2 regions of the Methylobacterium sp. P3_A11 genome follow, and region 1 is predicted to be linked to the other one. Evidence: predicted binding sites of a transcription regulator. Region 1 holds the regulator's gene; the other holds the start of a gene.
What was found. The regulator LexA, encoded in region 1, represses DNA repair genes until DNA is damaged. The targets are predictions, from matches to a motif close to TGTTCNNNNTGTGTTCNG.
Positions count from the first base shown of each region.

Region 1 (4,407 bases):
GGCAATAGGCCTCGACGTGGAAGCGACGCGGCGACGATCAAAGTGAGCCGAGTGTTTCTGGTCTTGCCGTATTGGTCGATCAAAACAGATCGACTTTTGAACGTGACCAATATTACCGCGAATATGTTCGCTCGGGACGGATGGCGGGACTCTCACGGGTCTCGACGCGTTCGCGGGAGAGACGCACGGGTAGCGTAATGATCCGTCTATATACTCAGCTTTAGGTCATGCGTGGTACCTATATTTTTGAAAAACAAAATATAAAGCTTGTATTTGGCAGCAAAGACGCGAGCTATCCGGACTTTTTCTCTTAATCTGTCTCGTCTTGATTCCGTTGCGGATTGCTGCGAACTCGGCAGCGCTGCATAGGAGCAGGACGCTGAACGGCAGGCCGATCCGGAGCGGCTGTCGGCTCGGGCTAGGCGCGACGCGATGCTGATGGCCGAGATCCGGCGCGTTCAAGCGGCGAACTTCGGCGTCTGCTGGCTCAGGAAGGCGTGGCGTCAGCTCGCCCGCAAGGAGATCGCGGTGGCGCGCGGCACGGTCGCCCGGCTGATGCGGGCGATGGGCTTGGCCAGCGTCGTGGTGCGCGGGCGCAGGGTCCGCACCACCGTGCCCGATCCAGCTGCGGCCGGCCCCCCGCGACCCGGGTAATCGGAAGTTCAAGGGAGCAGGCCCTACGCGAGCGCCACCCCTTTGCCGGAAGCGGCCCCGTCGGCCATCCTCGATCTCCTCAACAGGCTGCAGACGCCGCGCGGCCCGAATAGTAAAGTCGCCTTCGAACACCCGCCCTGATATCAATTTCCCAAAGTGGTGCTAGCGCGGGCCGAGACCCGGATTGCGGCCTGGCAGGCGCGGAACCACCGTGCCGCGCCGCTCGATCGGCGCGTCGCACGCGTAGGCGAATTCGCTCTTCAGCGGATCGAACACGGTCTCGCCGGTGATCCGGCAATCTTCCCGCACCGTCTCGTCGAGATAGGCCCGGGCGGCGGTGCGGAAGCGCTTCACCCGGGTCGCGTCCGGCTCCGGATCGATCCGCGCCTCGCTCAGGTTGCAGCCGGCATATTCGCGCAGGGCGTTCGAGACGATCAGCATCCGGCGCTGCTGCCGGTTATCGTAGACCTCGTAGGGCTCCTTGCAGCCGATCGTCACCACCTGAGGGGTGAGCGCCACATAGTTCCGCGAGATATAGGAAAACCCGGTGGTGCAGCCGGCGAGGCCGAGGGCGGCGAGGCCGAGGGGCAGCAGAGCTGCGGGTCGTCGCATCCGCGTCATTCCAAGCTGGTCCCGGCCCGCGTCCCGGATCCGCCGCCTCTCCGGCGGGGCACGGGCCAGCATTGAAACGGCTCCGCTTGCGCCGTCAATGCGTTTCTCGGCCCGTCCCGTCCGGCGAGGCGCCGGATCGGCCGCATGGCCGGGCCGACACCGGTCCAAGCGTAGCGGTCCCGCCCTTGCAGAACACTTGCGGAACGTTTAACCTGTTCGTGATTTGTTTCGGAGACCGTCACGTGGCGGTCCGCCAAGCCGCGAGTCCCCCGTCGATGCTCACGCGCAAGCAGCTGGACCTCCTGCGATTCATCCAGAGCCGGATGCAGGAATGCGGTGTCCCGCCGTCCTTCGACGAGATGAAGGACGCCCTCGACCTCAAGTCGAAATCGGGCATCCACAGGCTGATCACGGCCCTCGAGGAGCGCGGCTTCCTGCGGCGCCTGCCGAATCGGGCGCGTGCCATCGAGGTGATCCGCATCCCCGAGAGCCTGACCCAGGCGCCCCCGACCGCGGCTTCGGCAGAGCCTCGCCGGTTCACGCCGAGCGTGGTCGAGGGCGGCAAGTCCAAGCAGCCGCCCGCACCGGCGAGCACGCGGATCCTCGACGAGGCCGGCCGCGCCATCTCGATTCCCGTGATGGGCCGGATCGCGGCCGGCACGCCGGTCTCCGCGATCCAGAACCAGAGCCACGCCATCACCCTGTCGCCGGACTTCGTGGCCGGCGGCGAGCACTACGCCCTTGAGGTGCGCGGCGACTCGATGGTCGAGGCCGGCATCCTCGACGGCGACCTCGTGGTGATCCGCAAGCAGGACACTGCCAACACCGGCGACATCATCGTGGCCCTGATCGACGACGAGGAGGCGACCCTCAAGCGCCTGCGTCGCCGGGGCTCCTCGATCGCCTTGGAAGCCGCCAATCCGGCCTACGAGACCCGCGTGCTCGGGCCCGACCGGGTGCGCATCCAGGGACGCCTGGTCAGCCTCGTCCGCCGCTACTGAAGCGGCTCGGCGGGCGCGTCGCCGGAGACGGCGCCGTTGCCTGACCCGTCGGTTTCCGGAGGCGGAGCCTCCGCGGTGTGGGATCCGTCCGACCCGGATGTGACGGGCGTCCGCAGGCGCGGCTCACGTGCCGGTCCCGGCCGCCAGGGTACGGCGCGGCCGTCGGCACGGGTGTACCGGGTGGCGAAACCGTCACCCTCGGCCCGGAGGGCGACCGCTCCGTGGGCGGTGAGGACGCGCCGGTCGATCACCAGCGGGCGCGTGCAGGTCGGGGGCGCCACGAGGCCGGTGATCACCACTGCGGCGCGGGCGCAATCCTCCGGGAAGGCGCGCCGATCCCGGACGAGGGCCACCGCTCGGCCGTCCGGCAGGCGCGCCGTGCAGCCGAGGTGGTCGCAGCGGCCGCTGCCCTGCGGTGCGACCAGCGTTGCGGGCCGCCGTCCGTCACCGTCCGCCTTCAGCCATTGCTCGAGGACGAAGCCGGAAGGGCTGCCCAGCACCGTGAGGCGTCCGTCTGGCCCCCGGACCGCGGCTCCTGCGCCCTGTCGGTCGACGTAGAGGTCGTAACGGTCCGGCCTGGCCGCGAGGACGAGGCCGACCAGGGCAGGCGCCAGGGCGAGCCAGCGCAGGCGCGAGGCTGGGAGCGTCGCCAGCAGCAGGCCGAGGGTCAGCAGGATCAGCGCCGACGTGCCGAAGGCCGGCACGACGACGATCGCCCGCTCGAACCCGGCGATCCAGTCGGAGACGACGAGCATGCCCCCCACCGCCTGACCCATCAGCCACCAGATCGGCCGGTCCTGGGCGAAGGGATAGGCCAGGATCCCGATCACCGCCGACGGCATCACCACGAGGGAGACCAGCGGCAGGGTCAGTGCGTTCCCGACAAGCCCGAAGGGCTGAACCGTCTGGAAATGATAGGTGGCGAAGGGCGCGGTCGCGATCTGGGCCACGAGGGTCGTGGCCAGGGTCCCGGTCACCGCCGAGAGGCCGGTGCCGACGAGCCGCCCGAGCCGCCCCGCCCCGGGGCGCACGAACAGCCGCCCGTCGATCAGCCGGGCGCAGGCGATCAGCCCGGCCACGGCGCCGAACGACATCTGGAAGCTCGGGCCGAGCAGGCCCTCGGGCTCCCGGGCGAGGGCGATCAGGGCGGCCAGCGCGAGGTTGCGCATCGACAGGGCCGGCCGGTCCGCCAGGATCGCGCCCAGCATGATCAGGGTCATGATCAGGGAGCGCTCGGCGGCGATGTCCCAGCCCGAGAAGGCGCAGTAGGCGGTGACCCCGACCATGGCGAAGCCGGCGGCGATCTTCTTGATCGGCCAGACCAGCGCGCAGTACGGCACCGCGGCGAGGACCGCCCGCACCAGCCAGAAGACCACGCCGGCGGCCAGCACCATGTGGAGCCCCGAGATCGACACCACGTGGTAGATTCCGGCGGCGCGGAGCGCGTCGTTGGTCGCCGGCGCGATCAGTCCCCGCTTGCCCGTTACAAGAGCCGCCGCCACCGCGCCCGCTTGTCCCCCTGCGGCCTGCGCGATCCGGCGGGTCAGCGCGTTGCGGGCCTCGTCCAGCAGAGCGGCGAGGCGCAGGCTCATGGGCGGCGGCTCGGTCGGCGCCCGGATCGCGACCGCGCCGACGAGCGAGCCCACCGCGCCGAGTCCCTGGAAATACGCGTCCCGGGCGAAGTCGTAGCCGCCCGGCCGGGCGGCCTCCGGCGGCGGCAGCAGCCGGGCGGTGGCGGCGACGACGTCCCCGGGGCGCGGGATGGGGGTCCTGCGGAACGAGACCCGCACCCGCACCGGCCGCGACTCCGGCGCGAGCCCCGCGAAGGTCTCGACGCGGATGATCAGTCGGGCGCCGACCTCCCGCTCGTCGAGCGCCTCGACCATCCCGACCAGCGGGCCGATGGTGGTGCGGGTGAGGATCGGGGCGGCGACCTGCGCGACCCGCCAGGTCGCCGCCGCGAAGCCGAGGAACGCGGCCGCCACGCCGAGGGCCAGCGCCAGGGCCGCCGGCCGCGCCCCCAGGATCGGGGTCGGCGCCAGGGCGAGACCCGCGCCGATCAGGGGCGCGGCTAGGAGCGGCGTGCCATCCGCCGCCACGAAGTAGATGAGGATTCCGGCCCCGAACGCCACGGCCAGCC
Region 1 is NZ_JBFUGA010000023.1:14,756-19,162, forward strand. It holds partial or broken gene AC1DXK_RS10070 (IS3 family transposase) at 379-685, shown strand; gene AC1DXK_RS10075 (hypothetical protein) at 817-1,266, opposite strand; gene lexA (transcriptional repressor LexA) at 1,542-2,267, shown strand; gene AC1DXK_RS10085 (ComEC/Rec2 family competence protein) at 2,261-4,407, opposite strand, start outside.

Region 2 (4,407 bases), on a different contig from region 1:
CTCAACGAGCTGGTGTGGCGGACCCAGACGGAGGATTTCTGGGTGAACTTCAAGGTGTTCGGCATCATGCCGATCACCGTGCTGTTCGCCCTGGCGCAGACGCCGCTGCTGACCCGCTACGAGCGCAAGAACCCGCAGCCGGAGGCGTAAGCCTACTGCGCCGCCGCGACCTTGCCGGCGGCGCGGATCCGTGTGAGCACGCTCGCGAAGTTCTCCGGTGTGAGGATGCCGACGAGCTTGTCGCGGATCACACCGTCCGGCCCGATGATGAAGGTCTCGGGCACGCCGTAGACGCCGAAATCGATCGCCGCCCGGCCGCCGGCATCGGCGCCCACCGCGCTGAACGGCACGCCGTGCCGCGCCAGGAAGCGCTGCCCGGCCTCCGGGTTCGGCTCCTTGTAGTCGATGCCGACGAGCCGGATGCCGGGCTCCTTCGCCAGACGCATCAGCATCGGGTGCTCCACCTGGCAGGGGGCGCACCACGAGGCGAAGACGTTGAGCACCGTGATCTGGCCCTTCAGATCCGCGCTGGACAGGCCGGGCACGGGCGCGCCGCCAGCCGTGAGCCCCGGGACGGCGGGCAGCGCGAATTGCGGCACCGGCTTGCCGATCATCACGGACGGCAGGGCGGCCGGGTCGACGCCGGAGCGCAGGCGCAGGAACAGCACGGCAGCGAGCGCCGCGAAGGCGAGCGCCGGCACGATCAGCAGCAGCGAGCGGCGGACCGGCGGCACCGGTCCGGTGGTCTCGTCGAGGGGCGCGGTCACCGCCGGTCCTCGCCGAAGCCCTTCAGGGCGCGCACCTGCGCCCGGCGGTCGCGCAGGGCGTTGCCGACCAGGGCGACCATCACGGCCGCCGTGAACACGTAGGCCGCGAGGATGAAGCCGCCGTGAGACCCGAGATCCATCGCCGCGATCCTAGACCGGTTGGCCGACCGGCATCGGCGCCGGTGTTGGGGTGATGCGCGGCTGGGCGCGGTCGAGGCGCTCGGCCTCGCGGATCGTGAGCGTCCGAACCCGGCGTCGCATGATCTCGGTGCGCATCGCGTAGAGATGCAGGGTCGTCCCGCCGAGCGTCGCGGCGCCGATCATGATCAGCAGGGGGTAGAGCATCGACGGATCGATGGTCGAGCCGCCCATGCGCAGGATCGAGGCCGGCTGGTGGAGGGTCGACCACCAGTTCACCGAGAACTTGATGATCGGCAGGTTCACGGCGCCGACGAGGGTCAGGATCGCCACCGCCCGCGCGGCGCGGTTCGGATCCTCGAGGGTCCGCCACAGGGCGATGATCCCGCAATAGATCAGCAGCAGGATCAGCATCGACGTCAGCCGCGCATCCCAGACCCAATAGGTGCCCCACATGGGCTTGCCCCAGAGGGAACCGGTGACGAGGCAGATCAGCGTGAAGGCCGCCCCGATCGGCGCCGCCGCCCGCTGGGCCACGTCGGCGAGCGGGTGCCGCCAGACCAGGGTGCCGATCGCCGACAGGCTCATCGCCCCGTAGAAGAACACCCCGAGCCACGCGGCCGGGACGTGGATGTACATGATCCGCACGGTCTCGCCCTGCTGGTAGTCGGGCGGCACCACGAAGAAGGTCTGGTACAGGCCGAGCGCCAGGACGCCGAGCGACAGGGCCGTGAGCCAAGGCACCAGCACCCCGGACCACCGCATGAAGTGGCTGGGATTGGACAGGCGGGTCCAGAGGGAAGGCGTCATCGCGGCTGCGGTCTCGGACATCGTCGCCAAGGGTCTACCCTAAGGTGCGGTGCAGCAACAATGCGAAGTCTGGCCGCGTCCGTCCGGCGCTTCGGAGGCGCGACGCCGCGGCGGCACGCGCACCACGAACCCGACGCACGACCCCTTGCGCATGGCGGGCAGATTGCGCATATAGATACGAACAAAAAGAGAACAAAAGAGCAAAATCCAACAAACCTGTGGATGATGCCGTCGAAATTTTCCGGAACGAGCCCGCATGCGAACCGCCGACAAGCAGATCGCCGACATCCTCGTCCGCTACGGCGAGCCCTTCGGGGGCAACGTCTGGCGCGTCCAGGGGACCGCGGTGATCTACCACAAGACCCTGGAGCGCATCGCCGCGCAGGCCGGGATCGTGTTCGAGCCGCCGACGGTCATCCGCGCCGAGCGGGACGAGGCCGTGATCCTGGTGACCGGCCGCCTGCCCGGCGCGAAGCCCGGGACCGACCGCGTCGAGTGGTCGATGGGCGAGGCCCTCGTCAACGTGAACTACCGCGTCTCAGGCAAGCAGGCGGCCTACGTCTACGCGATGGCCGAGAAGCGCGGGAAGGACCGCGTCATCCTCAAGCTCATCGAGCTACACGGTCTGGTCTACTCGGAAGAGGAGGCCGACGAGTTCCGCGCCCATCAGATTCCCGTCCGGGCGGTGGACGAGGATTTCGAGGAACCACCCGCCTTCGACGAGGTCACCGAGGCCGAGGGCGACCTCAAGCGCCGCATCGACGCGGCCGGGACGATCAACGCGGTCACCGACCTGATGCTGGATGGCGACACCCAGGCCGTGCTGGCGACGATGCCTCCCGGCACCCGCGACGAGGTGCGCGACTACGCCAAGGCGCGCCTCGTGGCGCTCGGCTGGCCGAAACGATCGGGTCGCCGCAGCGCCGCCTGAACCTGTTCTCACCCCACCGAAGGAGACCGCCATGCATCGCGCGACGAGCCGCCGCACCATGAAGGCCCGCCGGGATTCCCGCCACGGCTGGAGCATCGAGACCCTGTCCTACAGCCCGACCCGGATCGTCCGCCTGGGGTCCGAGAAGGTTGCGATCCTGTTCCCGCCGGTCGAGCCCGGGGCGTCCTGGCAGCTCTACCCGCATCCCGACACGTTTCCGGGCCTCAATTTCGAGGGTCTGCCCGAGCCGCTGCGCCCGGAATTCCTCGCCTTTCCGGATCTCCCGGAGGTCGAGCGGTTCCTCGGCATCCGCGTCGCGGAGTCTGTCGCGCTGGCGGCGTGAGCCGTCCGGTCAGCGCGGCGGCCAGGGCGCGCCGCGATGGAGCGCTTCGGCTTCCGGGGTAAAACGGCCGTCGGGACCGTGCAGTACCAGCGGCGGGAGCAGGGCCGCCGCCGCGCGGCTGCCCCGGGTCGCGGTGATCAGCACACGGATCGCGGCCGTATCGCCGCGGGCATGGACCGGGCGGATCGCCAGGCCGCCGTAGCGCCCCTTCAGGGCATCCAGGCAGGCCGGGAGCGCGTCGGCCCTGTGGATCAGCCCGAGACGGCCCCCGGGCCGCAGGATCGCCGTGCAGGCGCGGATCCAGGCCTCCAGGCTACCCTCCGCAAAGGTATGGGCGGAGGCCCGGCCGGGATGGGGCGACGCGCGGTGGCTGCCGGCCGCGAAGAACGGTGGATTGGTGAGAACCACGTCGAACCCGTCCGGCTGGAGGCCGGCGGCGCGGCGCTCCGCTGCCGGGGCGAGGACGTCGGCCACCAGAACCTGCGCGTCGATCCCGTTGCACGCTGCGTTCGCCCGCGCCTGCTCGGCAAGGGCGGGGTCTCGCTCCACCAGCGTCGGCTTGAGGCCTGGTACCAGCACGGCGCAGGCGAGGCCGACCGCGCCGGTCCCGGCGCCGACATCGCAGACCCGATCCCCGGCCCCCGGAACGAGCAGCCGAGCGAGCAGCACGGCATCGGTCCCGGCCCGGTGCGCGCCCTTGGGAGGCTGATGCAGGCGCAGGAGGCCGCCGAGGAAGGCGTCCGGCTCCGATGTCACGGCTGGCGCAACTCGTGGGCGATCCCGGCATCGGCCAGCAGCCGCCGGGCCTGCGCTTCGTGGTCGTGCGCGACGAGCAGACGCTGTCCGAAGACGCCGATCGAGCCCTCCATCAGGCTCATGTGGCTGTCCGCCACGAGGACCGGGATCTCGGCCGCCTCAAGGACCGAGCGGGCGAACCCGATCAGCACGACATCGTTGGCGCGGATCAGCTCGATCATCGCGGGTTGGCCCCCGTGAAGATCCGGATCGGCGGTTTCGTCGCGCGCGATCCGCGCGGTCGGCACCCCATATCCAGCCCGGGACGATGTTGCGGCGCCGCGGGGCGCGTGCGAAGGGATCGCCCGCCCCCCGTGGGGCGACCGGTCTGGAGGTCACGGATCTTGGGTATGGCCCTCTCCATCGAGAATCCGAAGCCCGAGGCGGAGGCGGGGCTCAACGACCTCGTCGCGCTCGTGGCCGACGGCATGGCGCGGGTCAACACCACGATCCTGTCGCGGACGGGATCCGACGTGGCGATGATCCCCGAGGTCGCCAACCACCTGATCGCCTCCGGCGGCAAGCGCCTGCGCCCGATCCTGACGCTGGCCTGCGCCCAGCTCTGCGGCTATGCGGGCGAGACCGACGGCGACGTGAAGCTCGCCGCCAGCGTCGAGTTCATG
Region 2 is NZ_JBFUGA010000003.1:62,145-66,551, forward strand. It holds gene AC1DXK_RS01710 (septation protein A) at 1-150, shown strand, start outside; gene AC1DXK_RS01715 (DsbE family thiol:disulfide interchange protein) at 153-767, opposite strand; gene ccmD (heme exporter protein CcmD) at 764-907, opposite strand; gene AC1DXK_RS01725 (heme ABC transporter permease) at 918-1,715, opposite strand; gene AC1DXK_RS01730 (trna delta -isopentenylpyrophosphate transferase) at 1,972-2,646, shown strand; gene AC1DXK_RS01735 (hypothetical protein) at 2,678-2,989, shown strand; gene AC1DXK_RS01740 (tRNA1(Val) (adenine(37)-N6)-methyltransferase) at 2,999-3,745, opposite strand; gene AC1DXK_RS01745 (putative signal transducing protein) at 3,742-3,966, opposite strand; gene AC1DXK_RS01750 (polyprenyl synthetase family protein) at 4,135-4,407, shown strand, end outside.
Region 2: AC1DXK_RS01730 (trna delta -isopentenylpyrophosphate transferase) is a predicted target of LexA. The motif match lies at 1,893-1,910, and genes of this name have one in related genera.